4 regions of the Lysinibacillus sp. FSL K6-0232 genome follow, and region 2 is predicted to be linked to each of the others. Evidence: riboswitches for the same ligand, from Rfam matches in the RefSeq annotation. Region 2 holds a riboswitch; each other region holds the start of a gene.
The links. A riboswitch is a leader RNA that binds a small molecule or an ion and turns the genes downstream of it on or off. The one in region 2 is predicted to bind cobalamin.
Positions count from the first base shown of each region.

Region 1: another riboswitch for cobalamin. It lies ahead of MHB42_RS09395 (ABC transporter substrate-binding protein); the one in region 2 lies ahead of MHB42_RS17840 (FecCD family ABC transporter permease).
Region 3: another riboswitch for cobalamin. It lies ahead of MHB42_RS08785 (ribonucleotide reductase N-terminal alpha domain-containing protein); the one in region 2 lies ahead of MHB42_RS17840 (FecCD family ABC transporter permease).
Region 4: another riboswitch for cobalamin. It lies ahead of MHB42_RS12710 (DUF4430 domain-containing protein); the one in region 2 lies ahead of MHB42_RS17840 (FecCD family ABC transporter permease).

Region 1 covers NZ_JBBOYW010000001.1:1,925,406-1,928,552, reverse strand. Annotated here, with positions in the region: gene MHB42_RS09400 (precorrin-3B methylase) at 1-166, opposite strand, end outside; gene MHB42_RS09395 (ABC transporter substrate-binding protein) at 185-1,168, opposite strand; cobalamin riboswitch at 1,297-1,485, opposite strand; gene MHB42_RS09390 (IS1182 family transposase) at 1,810-3,147, opposite strand, start outside.
Region 2 covers NZ_JBBOYW010000001.1:3,635,269-3,638,415, forward strand. Annotated here, with positions in the region: gene MHB42_RS17835 (heme ABC transporter ATP-binding protein) at 1-611, opposite strand, end outside; gene MHB42_RS17840 (FecCD family ABC transporter permease) at 616-1,662, opposite strand; cobalamin riboswitch at 1,865-2,052, opposite strand; gene MHB42_RS17845 (biotin transporter BioY) at 2,218-2,814, shown strand; gene MHB42_RS17850 (NADPH-dependent FMN reductase) at 2,874-3,147, opposite strand, start outside.
Region 3 covers NZ_JBBOYW010000001.1:1,801,100-1,804,246, reverse strand. Annotated here, with positions in the region: gene MHB42_RS08790 (hypothetical protein) at 1-74, opposite strand, end outside; partial or broken gene MHB42_RS08785 (ribonucleotide reductase N-terminal alpha domain-containing protein) at 216-1,517, opposite strand; cobalamin riboswitch at 1,675-1,864, opposite strand; gene MHB42_RS08780 (hypothetical protein) at 1,953-2,636, opposite strand; gene MHB42_RS08775 (ECF transporter S component) at 2,633-3,130, opposite strand; gene MHB42_RS08770 (bifunctional adenosylcobinamide kinase/adenosylcobinamide-phosphate guanylyltransferase) at 3,132-3,147, opposite strand, start outside.
Region 4 covers NZ_JBBOYW010000001.1:2,606,721-2,609,867, reverse strand. Annotated here, with positions in the region: gene gpr (GPR endopeptidase) at 1-116, shown strand, start outside; gene spoIIP (stage II sporulation protein P) at 215-1,057, shown strand; cobalamin riboswitch at 1,330-1,530, shown strand; gene MHB42_RS12710 (DUF4430 domain-containing protein) at 1,706-2,431, shown strand; gene MHB42_RS12705 (S-layer homology domain-containing protein) at 2,511-3,147, shown strand, end outside.

The DNA of each region.
Region 1 (3,147 bases), 1.7 Mb from region 2:
ACTTAATCGCACCCTGCTCCCCAACAACCTCTGCAATCGTTTGAAATTGTGCAGGTGTATAATGCTTATTAATAATACCTGGGCTAATAACTAAACGTGTAAAGTCACCTTGACGGTTCAATGTTTCAAAGGTTTGGTCAGGTATATTTTTCTGAAATGCATTCATTTGTCTGGCGGCTCCTTCTTAAAAATTATCAGGGTAGAAGCCCTTTGCTAAAATTTCAATCGCCTCTGCTGCACGTACCCCCTCAGATGCTGCTGATAGTGGTAGGATAACGAAACGATCATTTTGAACAGCCTCCATTTCCTTTAATGCTGGATCATTTTTTAAGAAGTCTATTTTTTGTTGGGCTGTTGTTTCACCATAATCAATAACAACAACCACCTCCGGATTTCGGTCTACTGCATCCTCCTTCGATACAGTTGTCCAGCCTGATTCCACATCGCCAAAAACATTTTGACCGCCAGCAATGGTTACAAGCTCATTCATAAAGTTTTGACCAGCCGTGAACACATCCTTTTCACCACTATCAAATACTAAAACACGTAAATTTTCGCCCTCCTGCGGTAATTTCGCACGAACAGCATCTACATCCTTCGTCATTTGCTCAATCAATGCCTCTCCGCGCTCCTCCACACGGAAAATCTTCGCCACATTGCGAATATCTGTGAAAATATCCTCCAATGTTGGCTTTGTCATATTCGAAGATGTATGTAAATACGTATGAATGCCTAGCTCCTCCAGCTCCTCAGGTGTGCCAACTCCCTTTTCGCCAAAGGCACTTTTCCAGCCGCCATATAAAAAGTCTGCCTCTGCATCAATGACCTGCTCCTTTGTTGGATATTGGTCTGATAGAACAGGCACTTTCTCGTATGCCTCCTGCAATGGCTCATAAATTTTATCATCTAAGTAAGCCGTACCTACCATAGCATCCTCTAAGCCTAGCGCTAGCATAATTTCTGTCACATGCTGATTTAAGCTAATCGCTTTTGTTGGTGCTTCCTTATAGGTTTGCGTTGTATCATTATTGTCAATCGTTACTTCCGTTGCCGCTGCTTCTGCTGGCTCTGTTTGTTCTTCCTGCTCTGCTGACTCCGTATTACATGCTGCTAACATCGCTACAAGGGCAATGACTAACACAAGCCAACTACTTTTCCATTTTGTCATGTTCCTGTTCTCCTTTGCTATAAAAATGGCAAGAAGGCATAAAAAAACCCCTCTTGTCACCAAGAGAGTAGCATAGTGAAAAAATGGTTCGTCAACCTTTATCACTATCCCCATCCTCGTGGTTCGTAGTTCATCCATCCATATTGGCAGGTATCCTGGCTTAGGTTCATCATCTATACGCCTTCCCATAGCTCAATGCTACAGTGGCATATTGTATAGACTCCCCATTTACAGTTGCGGGACAGCATCGGAATTGCACCGATTTCCCTTTTAAGCAAATAACAAATGCTATTTGCACCAATATGTTTTATGATTATTCATACTATTGATAGACTAGCAGAAGAATATTTTTATGGCAATGCATAAATAAATAATCATACTTATCTTAGCACTATTTCGACATAAGGGCAGAATATTATATGATAGTATTTGATTACAAAACGAAAAAAGCAATGGAAACGAGGATTTATCATGTATAAAACAATTGGCGTGCTTGCACATGTAGATGCAGGGAAAACTACCTTTTCTGAGCTAGGGCACTGAAAAACTTACATTTTTTACGATGAATTAGTTTTTCAAACAAAAATAAGGCACTTTCCATTCGTTTTTGAATGGAAGGTGCCTTATTTCTTTCTTTTTTCCTACTCTTTTTCACTCAGTAGTTTGAGTATCCGTTTCAGATTGACCGCAAAGATCGTCGTGGCTCCTTGAATTTCCATGCCAAATAAACCCGCCGATTTTGCTGTTTTAAAGCCGTGTGGGTTCTTTAATTCACTATTTTTCGCTTCGATTTTATAGCGTTTGCTGGCAAGTGCTTTGAATTCGGCTGTTTCCTGGAATGCTGCTTGTTCTTGATGTGTATCGGATTGAATCGTTACACTATACGTTTTACTTTTCGCCCCTTCCTTATAACAGCCCTCTCGCATCGGGCAAACTTTACATTTTTCAATATCAAAATGAAACGTTAAACTTTGATTCAGGGTTTTCCTGCCCGTACGTCTTTTGTGAGTTGCCATGTGCCCCGCTGGACAAACAAACATACCCGCATCCTTGTTATAATCAAATTCAATTTTCCGTTGTCCGCTGCCATTTGTGATTACTGGATTTAACTTTGAAATTAACTGAAACTGCTCCGATTTTGCATACACTAAATTCTCTTTCCAGGAATAGGCGGCATCACCAATCACCGTGTCAATTTCCATGCCGGCAGTTCTACTTTTCTCTACCAACTCTTGTAAATAGTGCCCATCACTTTTTTCACCCGTCGTCACAACCGCTGCTGTAATAATACGTTCATCACTCATCGCAATATGCGTTTTAAAACCAAAGAAAGAAGAATCTGCTGACTTATGGCCAACACGTGCATCCGGATCATTTGAATAGCTTAAATGATTCTCATAATCATCTATCACTTCTTTTAAAACATTTAATTTTTCTTTCACAGCCGGGATTTGTGCAACCTTTGATTGTGTTTCGACTGCTTCAACTACTTGACGACAGTAATCTAATTCTTCTGTGACTTCATTTGACGCAGGCTTCTCAGGGAATTTTCCGACCATGTTTTCGTCTAGTTGATACACGGCTTTACGTACATTTTTGGATTTTTCCTGTAAAAATTCTTTGGGCGTTTTCTGGTTATATCGCGCTTTTGTATGGGTAGCGTCGACAATCACCATTTTACTAAGGAGTAGTCCTTTCTCTAAAGCAATTTCAACAGTTTTCTGAATCAGTAAATCTAATAAATTCATATCTTGAAGACGGAGTCGACGGAATTTTGTCAGGGAACTGGGGTCGATCACTTCCTCTTCTGGTGCCATATCTAAAAAATATTTAAAGGACATATCGAATTTTGAACGTTCGATAAGGTCGGCATCCGACAGGTCATGAATCGCTTTTAACAGTAAATATTTAAACATGCGAATCGGTGGAATCGCGTTACGGCCATTAACTAAACAGTATTTCGATTTTAGTTCGTCTAG
Region 2 (3,147 bases):
TGATCACAGTACATAGCCGCGATATTTAAGTCATGCAAAGCTGCGACTACTGTTAAATGTAAGGTTTGAATTAAATCCATCACCTGAAGCTGATGTTGAATATCTAAATGATTTGTTGGCTCATCTAGAATAAGCACCTGTGCTTGTTGTGCAAGTGCCCGCGCAACCATAACACGCTTTTTCTCGCCTCCTGAAAGGGAGCTAAAGCTGCGTTTTGCTAGATGCTCAATACCTGTTTGCTTCAGCGCATCTTTCACAATTCGAAAATCCTGCTCTTTGTCTAGCTCTAATAACTTTTTATGTGGTGTTCTACCCATACTAACTAAATCATGTACAGTAAAATCAAATAATACAGGTGTTTCTTGACTAACAACAGCTAAATTTTTGGCAATAGCTTTACTCGATTGCTTTAAAATATCGTGCTCGTTTAATAAAATTGTACCATTTTCAGGCTTTAATAAACGATACATATTTTTTAACAACGTTGATTTACCGCTACCATTAGGACCAATTAGCCCAACAAATTGCTTTTCCTTTATGTGAATACTCACTTCATGTAATATGCGCTGATCGTTAATGGAGAATGATACTTGCTTTGCTTCTAATGTCATCTTTTTAATCTCCTTCACCAAAAGAATAATTGTTACGACGGAGTAGCCAAATAAAGAATGGTCCGCCACAAAAGGCAGTAATAATACCAATTGGCATTTCCTGAGGAGCAATAATAATTCGAGCCACTGCATCTGCCCAAACTAAGAAAATCCCGCCCAATAAGGCACTAATGGGTATAACATATTTATAATTAGACCCGACAATTAATCGGACAATATGTGGAATGATTAATCCTACAAAGCCAATAGCACCGCTTACAGCAACAAGTACCCCTGTTAATAACGAAACAAGTAAGACAAGCTGTATACGAAATTGCTGAAGGTTGACACCTAATGTGACAGCAGCCTCTTCGCCCAATAATAGTAAATTTAAGTTTCGATAATGGAGCCAAAGTAAAGCAAATACTACTAAAAGGACGATAGCTGGAATGATAATATTTGTCCATTTGGCACCAGCTAAACTACCAAGCATCCAAAACATCACTGCCTTTAATGCACCCTCTTGCTTTGCCATCATTAAAATAAAATTCGAAACGGCTGTTAAAATAAAGGACACCGCCATGCCTGCTAATAGTAGACGAAAGATAGAAACACGCCCTCCAACACGCGATAAAAAAAATACAAGCACAATAGCAAATAATGACCCTAAAAAGGCGGATACGGAAAGAGCATACATACCTAAAAACGAAAAAGCACCTAAAATAATAACAGAGGTTGCTCCCACCGCTGCGCCTGAAGAAATACCTAAAATATAAGGATCAGCAATAGAATTTCGCACAAGCGCCTGAATAGCAGCACCTGCAATTGCTAAGCCTGCTCCAACAATAGCCGCCAGTATGACACGTGGCACTCGTATTTGCCAAATAATAATTTCCTGTGAGCGGCTCCAATCAGACTCTATAAAGTTATGTATAAAAGGTAGCTTCGAAAGAATCACCTTCCAAACATATAATGGCGTTACAGATACAGACCCAACCATTACAGCAAAGGTCATAGAAACGATTAATATGAAAACAAGTAGTACAGAAAATAATATAAACTTTTTATTCATTCAGTAAACTCCTACAAATTTGATGGATAAAGCAATTAGCTAATGCCTTTCAGAGCCTATGATTATTTATCTCAACAACAATAAAGTTGAAGCAAAATAAAAAAAGGCATTCTATACAAAAATATGCATAGAAATACCCTCGATTAAACAAAGTCAGAAAATAACCAGCTATTGTCCGTAATTGCTTGCATCCTCGTGGGCATTACAGGTATTACTAATTGGCAGGTCTCCTGGCTTCGATTCTGCGTCCTCTGATAGCCTTCCCATTTTTCAACAGTGGCATAAAAATCATAGAACTCGTCGTTACAGTTGCGGGACAGCGTCGGACTTTCACCGACTTCCCTTTTAAGTGACATAAAAAGATGTCACACCAATAGTAGCAAATAATATTAAATGATAACGACTCTATCATACAGTTTTATAGGTTGTTCGTCCATATGGAACTATTATTTAACAGCTCTATATTTTAGTTAACTAAATGAAATTTTTATGTTGACACAAATATATCCATTCTTTACACTAGCATTAATAACTATAAAAATTAGAGGTGAGAGCATGGCAACAGTTACAGAACACCGTCATCATAAATTAAGAACCGTAGATATCGCTTATATTGGCTTATTCTCTACACTAATGATGGTAGGTGCTAATATTACTTCCTTTATACCATTTTTAGTAGTGGGTGGTGTCCCAATCACACTGCAAACTTTCTTTGCCATTTTATCAGGTCTTATTCTTGGTAGTCGAAAAGGCGCGCTCGCTTGTACTGTCTATATGTGTATCGGATTAGCAGGAGCGCCTGTCTTTTCTCGCTTTGGTGGAGGCTTTGGGCAAATTTTAAGCCCTACTTTTGGTTTTATTGTGTCATATATTTTATTGGCATTTATTGCTGGTCTTATTGTCGAACGCAGTGGCACAAAAATGAGCTATATAGTGGCTGCGTTAATCGCCTTTATCTTTAATTATGTATTCGGCACAAATTGGATGTATTTTGCGTATAAGCTTTGGGCAAGCGCACCAGAAGGCTTTACATATAAATTAGCGTGGCTTTGGATGGTTCCACCACTACCAAAGGATGTTATCTTATCTGTCTTTGCAGGTATCTTTGCTTACCGATTACAAAAAACATTAAAAATTATTCCAATCAAATAAGCAAAAGAGCTGTGAGAAAGCCAATAAAACGTCAGCTTTCTCAACAGCCCTTCTATACATTAAATATATTTTTTTGCCCAGTCAATAAAGTTATCCATCACAACATCAAGGAATTTTACAGTTCCTTCATCCGTTAAATTTCCTTCTGCATCAAATTTCGTATGCACAGCACCAATATAAACATCGTTACCACTTAGTAATGGTGAATTGACACCAGGAGAGAATAAAATATCACGTAAATGTAATTGAGCTTTAACTGTACCTAAGTTCCCCATAGAAGCACCCATTATAATAGATGGTTTACCGATCATTACTTTATCCACACGAGATAAC
Region 3 (3,147 bases), 1.8 Mb from region 2:
CCAATATATTTTTTACCATTTAATTTATTTGTTGTTACATATATGAACCCATATTCTTTAGAAATATCAATCACTCCTAAAACAGAATATTTGTTCTATTATATAAAACTCCAAATATTTAATCAAAAGATTTAGCACGGTGGGTTATCACTGAGTGACTTTCCCCGTTTAACGGAGTTTTCGACAACCATTTCTGATTGAAGGTGCTACAATTAACACAAATTCGAACTGTAAATCATGCCTTCATGCTGATTCGGATTCATGCGGTTCACTTCATCACGGTAGAACATAAACGGCACACCTGTTTCGAGCTGTGAGCGCATAATTCGCTTCATAATATCAATGGCTGGTACGACTTCACGGCTTAATAATGGATTTGCCACACATGCAGCATAGTTCGTGCGGAAGGAGCCATTTCCCTTTGCTTCATCGTAGGAATCCTCTAAGGAGAAGCCCATCACCTCACGTACTTCATGCGGGTCAAATAAATGCCAATCCTCACGTGCCTCCACTGCTTCCATAAAAATATCTGGTATGCATAGCCCTGTAAAAATATCATGGGCACGTAAACGCTCATCCCCATTGTTTAGGCGTAAATCTAAAAATGTAAAAACATCCTTATGCCAAACATCTAAATAAACAGCGATAGCTCCTTGGCGTTGTCCAAGCTGGTCAACTGAAACGGCTGTATTATTGAGCTGCTTAATCCACGGTAGCACACCACTGGATGCGCCCTTAAAGCCTTTAATGGCTGAGCCACGGCTACGAATTTTTCCCATATAAACACCGATACCACCGCCATATTTTGATAATGTCGCCACATCGGTATTAGTATCATAAATGCTTTGCAGGCTATCATCGACTGTGTCAATAAAGCAGCTAGAAAGCTGACCATGTGTTTTCCCAGCATTCGATAATGTTGGTGTTGCGACTGTCATATATAAATTACTCATCGCCCAATAAGCCTCTTGCACCTTTGCTAAACGGTCCTCTGTTTCATCCTGCATTAATGTCATGGCAATGACCATCCAGCGCTCCTGAGGAAGCTCCACAGGCGTTTTCGTATAATCACGCACAACATAGCGATCCATTAATGTTTTTAAGCCGATATATGTAAATAGCTCGTCACGACTAGCGTCTAAATAGCTTGTTAATTGCTGTAGCTCCTGTGCACTATATTTAGCTGTTAAGCTGTTATGATACAAGCCAGCCTCTGTATATCGTGCAAGCTGTGCTGGGAATGCTTGATACACATCCGTTGGTGCAACACCACGCTGTGCTGCAAATTGATTGTATAATTTTTCTAAGTAAAGATGTGCAGCCACAAATGTCCAGTAGGGCTCCTCCTCATCTATCAAGCTAAGCGCCTGTAAAATCATTGCATCCGCCCATGCGTCAAATGTAGCATTATCATTTTTGCGTAGCCAGCGATCCGATAATCTCACAAAGCTTTCCAGTTCATCCTCCGTGTAACGTTGTTGTAGCTTAGCTATTTGCTGTTCAATTTGCGTTGTCATCTATTCTCTCCCTTTCCTCCAGCAACATAAAAAAGCGATTACGCAACATTAATCGGCTGCATAATCGCTGTACAATCGGAAATGGAAATGAAGGACAAGCACACAAAAGCCGTGTGCAAATCTCTCGCCTCCACTTCTCAATCCCCGAAGAATGTGTTGCTGTCTTGAACAATGCGGCAGGTCTCCTGGCTTATGCTTCCTCCAAATAATCGCCTTCCCATTAAAAAAACAGTGGCTCCTTGATTATTTGTCAGCACGTACAGTTGCGGGGACAGCTTCGGCTTACAAGCATACTTGCTCCGAATTCCCTTTTAAACCATCTTGGTACCGTTTGTCCAACATACTATATATAGTGTTTTGATTCCTAAACAAATCTAACATATTGTGTTTAGGGTTGCAATAGGTGTTTTGCCCCTTGTTATGCTTTGGCTCAACTCAAGCCCGATGGCAATGCAGTTTTGCAAAATTTCTAGGGAAAAATTTTTGTGCCTGCTGCTCTTTTGCTGGGTCTATACCAAGTAAAAGAACGGTGCATGGGCCTGCTGATTTAGTTGCATCCAACGGACTGTCCACAACCATCTGTCCAAAAAGACGGCTATATTCCCCCTGTAGCCCCTTTGACCCAACAGGCCATACTTGCTGCACAATTTCTGACTGCCATGCTTGAAAAATCGGCTGAAGCTGTGCAACATCCTCAGGCTGTGCTAGTACCTCTGCCCCCACAAGCGGTAAGCCATATGTATACCAGCTCAGCCGTTCACGCTGAAAGGCTGCACGCTGCTGTGGCTCCCCAAGCATTGTAATAGCTAAGCCTGATTGACTAGTTGGCATATTGGATTCTGTGCTCCCAGCAATGGTAGGGCAGGCAAGCCCTGCTTCCTCAAAAACTTGCTGTATCCCTGCTAGATAACGTGACCATGCGGCATCTCCCGAAAAATTCGCCAGCAAAATATGCGTAGGCAAAGCCTGTGCGGCAAGCTGCTCTAAAAAGGTAACACGCGCTGTCATATAGGCTGTCAATGTATCTGATGCTGCTACAATATCCTGTGGCTTTTGCCCGATGGCTGCCGCATTATCCATTGTCGCAATAAGGCTTCCTACCTGTATGGCATTTCTCATAATAGGCTACCTTCCTTGCGCACTAAAACCTTTGTTAATACAGGCATAACGATAGCAGCTATCACTAAATTAATCGCTGTTGCCGCACAAATGCTGGCAAGCGCTCCCCAGAAAAATGCTGGGCTAATGATAAAGTAAAACGGCAATGGTGCAGCTACACCGTTTAGCAGAAAGGCAACAGGCCATTTCCAAACATGCATCCCCCTTCTATGCATCACCCCAAAAAGCCACACAACACCAAACATTTCAGCAGCAATAATAAGATGCAACGGACCTAGTGGAAAGCCTGCTGTTAATGCTGTTATAAAATGCCCAATTAGTCCTGCCGCTCCCGCTAGCACAGGCGATAAAAAAACAACACTTAAAAAGGCAGGCGCTGAGTCAAGCGCAACCGTTGGCATGATAAATAATGGAATTTTAATCATTGCCCCCACCGCACAAATTGCTGCAACCATTGCTGCCAGTACCCATTTCACCAGCTTTTGTCGCTCCATGTCATTCCCTCTTTTCC
Region 4 (3,147 bases), 1.0 Mb from region 2:
CCTTTGCAGGCACACGTATGCAGCTAATGGTAACGCCAAAAGAAGCAGATTATTGGGTTGATCGCTATGCAAAATTAGTCGCTTCTATGCTAATGAATTGGGCAAGCGATTTATAACAACAATCGTCTAAAGCTACTATAATTTATGCGAAAAACAAGAAAAATTTTTTCGTTCTAAACGCCACACCCCCTCCATACGATAAGGGGAGGAGGGTGTGACTTTGCTAAAAAAACTACAATGGTCATTTGGTATATTATTGTTCTTTTTCGTATTACCTGTCATTGCTGGGCAACTTCCGTTCAACAAGCAAGCATCGACTCCGACGAAACAACCAGAAGATAAACAAGTCGTGTTTGCCGCTACCAATTTAGCTGAACAAAATGCGCTTGAACAAACAAAAGAGCCTGAAGCAGATGCTGATCCCTTTAAAGTGTTAGTGTTGTTTACGCATTCACATGAAGCATATGAGCCAATCGTGAAAGCTGCAAGTGGTAAGATAGCGACCTCTCATGAAACAATTAATATTTTAAGCATGCAGGATAAGATTGTGAATCATTTTAATGTCAATGGCTTGAAAACGGACGTATTAAATGTAGATGTGATGAAAGAGTTAAAGCAAGCAGGCAAGGGCTATCATGAATCCTATAATGTGATGCGACCACATTTAAGTAAGCATTTAGAAACAAATAGCTATGATTTAATACTAGATTTACATCGTGATTCATTAAAACATGATCTTACAACAGTTGGGTATAATGGTGAAAACTACGCGAAAATTGCAATCGTTGTTGGTGCAGAGCATGCAAATTTCCGCTGGAATACTGCCTATGCTGAAAGCCTATCATCCACATTAAATGCCATTGTGCCAAAAATATCAAAAGGCGTTATTTCCAAAAGTGGTGATGGCGTTGATGGCCGCTACAATCAAGATTTAGCGAAGCAAATGATGATTGTAGAAATCGGTGGCATTGGTAACACAGAGGAAGAGGTCAATCGTACAATTGCTGTTTTAGGAAAGGCAATCGCCAAAGCATTTGTTAATGATACAAAAAAATAACTATATAGTAAAGGGAATATTAAGTCAGTGCCGCGCTGTTAACTGCGCCACTGGCTTTTTTCGGTTAATTACTTAGTGTAAGCCATTTTTTATAGGTGTATTAAAAAAACAACTATGTACGTTTCTACTAATCAAAAAGATTATTATACTGTCACTAATGAATAGAATCGCTACAAAAGGGTGAAATATAAGTAAACTTTTCCAACATTTTTTCTTTTTTATTATAATATTTTGAAAATAAGGAATTTGTGCTATACTTTCTAATAAGTGAATAGCAATTGCAGAATAAAGGTGCTCTTTTATAGAGCTTAATAGGGAATTCGGTGCAAAACCGAAGCTGTTTCCGCAACTGTAAGTGTAGATGACTACAGCGTAATACCACTGTCGAACGAGGAAAAATGCCTCCAGTAGATGGGAAGGTGCTGATTTTAGGATACACAAGCCAGGAGACCTGCCTTTATTTCATCGTATTAACTCTCTTCGGAAGCTAGGAGAACTTACGGCAAATAGACGGACAGGCAAACTGTATTTTACGCCTTTTTTCTGTTTTCCATTAGATGCTTCCCCCCTTTTTGGGAGAAGCATCTTTTTCTTTTTCGAGTTAATAGCAAGAACATTCACGAAATAATAAAATAGGAGGTTTTGCAAATGAAGATTTTCAAGAAATGGTGGCAATTAGCGTTTGCCCTGCTTTTAGCAGTTTCGCTTGTATCACCAACAGCAAGTGCCGCAGTATTACAGCCTGTAAACCAAGAACAACAAGCAACAACATTTGATGTTACATTATCTATTGATGGTTTATACGGTACAACTATTGTGCCAGAAACAATTGAGGATGTTGAAGCAGGGACAACGGCGCTAGAGCTTTTAGAACAAGTACTACAAGACAATAACAAACCCTATGTAGTAACTGTTCATCCTGTGTATGGGCCATACCTTGAATCAATTGATGGACTGGCTGCAGGGAGCTTAAATGGCTGGGATGGCTGGGTATATACAGTAAATGATATTAGCCCAACAGTTGGCTTAGGTGCTTACGTATTAGCTCCGAATGATGAAGTTCATGTGTATTACACTACATGGGCTCAGCTAAACACGCCGAGCACAGTTGCTGTAGATGATATAAATCCATCTGTTACGGTAAATTTAACTGGTGATTTATTGAATACGGGGACTGCTTCGAATTTAGCAAATTGGACAATTGACACGGGTACAACAGCATTAACAGCTCAGTCTGTTACTGTGAATACAAGCCAACAAGCTGTTATTACATTTGCAGGTCAAGCGGAAGAAGGCACTATTACGATTACAGCCTCTGCTAACGCATTATTTGGTAATTCAGCAAGCGAGCCACTTGAAGTGGACGTCCAATAGCTAGGTAAATTAATACTGATAAGGTGAATTCTTCCATCTTGTCAGTATTTAACTATTTGATAGAGGGAGTGAACTTTACATGGCTATATGGAAAAAGCAGCTACATATAGCAGTTATCTTTATTTTAATATTGTCGCTATTTTCTCCATCCATCGCTGTAAAAGCACAGCATTTTGAAGGAGAAATATTCGATCCAATTATAGAAGATACTACTGATATTAGCGATATTGAACTTGATGATTCACCAGAGCAAGATAATACGATAGAATCTAATAATGAAACAGAACTAGACAATTCGGCAGAACTAGATAATCCTATAGAATCTGAGAATGAAGCCGAACTAGAGCATCCTATACCACTAAATGATGCAATGGAATTTGCGCCCTTCTCAGTTAGTGAGATTCAGCTAAATACAGAGGAGCCTTTATTATTATTAGAAGGAGAAACATATCCATTTACTGTAACTAACACAACAACAGATGATAGTGCTACAGTTGTATGGTCTTCAAGCAAGCCCAACATTGCGACAGTTGATGGTGACGGGCTCGTAACAGGCATTGCTATTGGAGATACAGAAATTACTGTTACGATAGGTGCGATATCTAAAACAATTAAAGCCCACGTTGTTCCAGAGGCAGTAAAGGAAATAATCGATTTAATTATCGCACTGCCTGATGAATTAGAGCCAACTGAAACGATCTATCAGCAATTGCTTA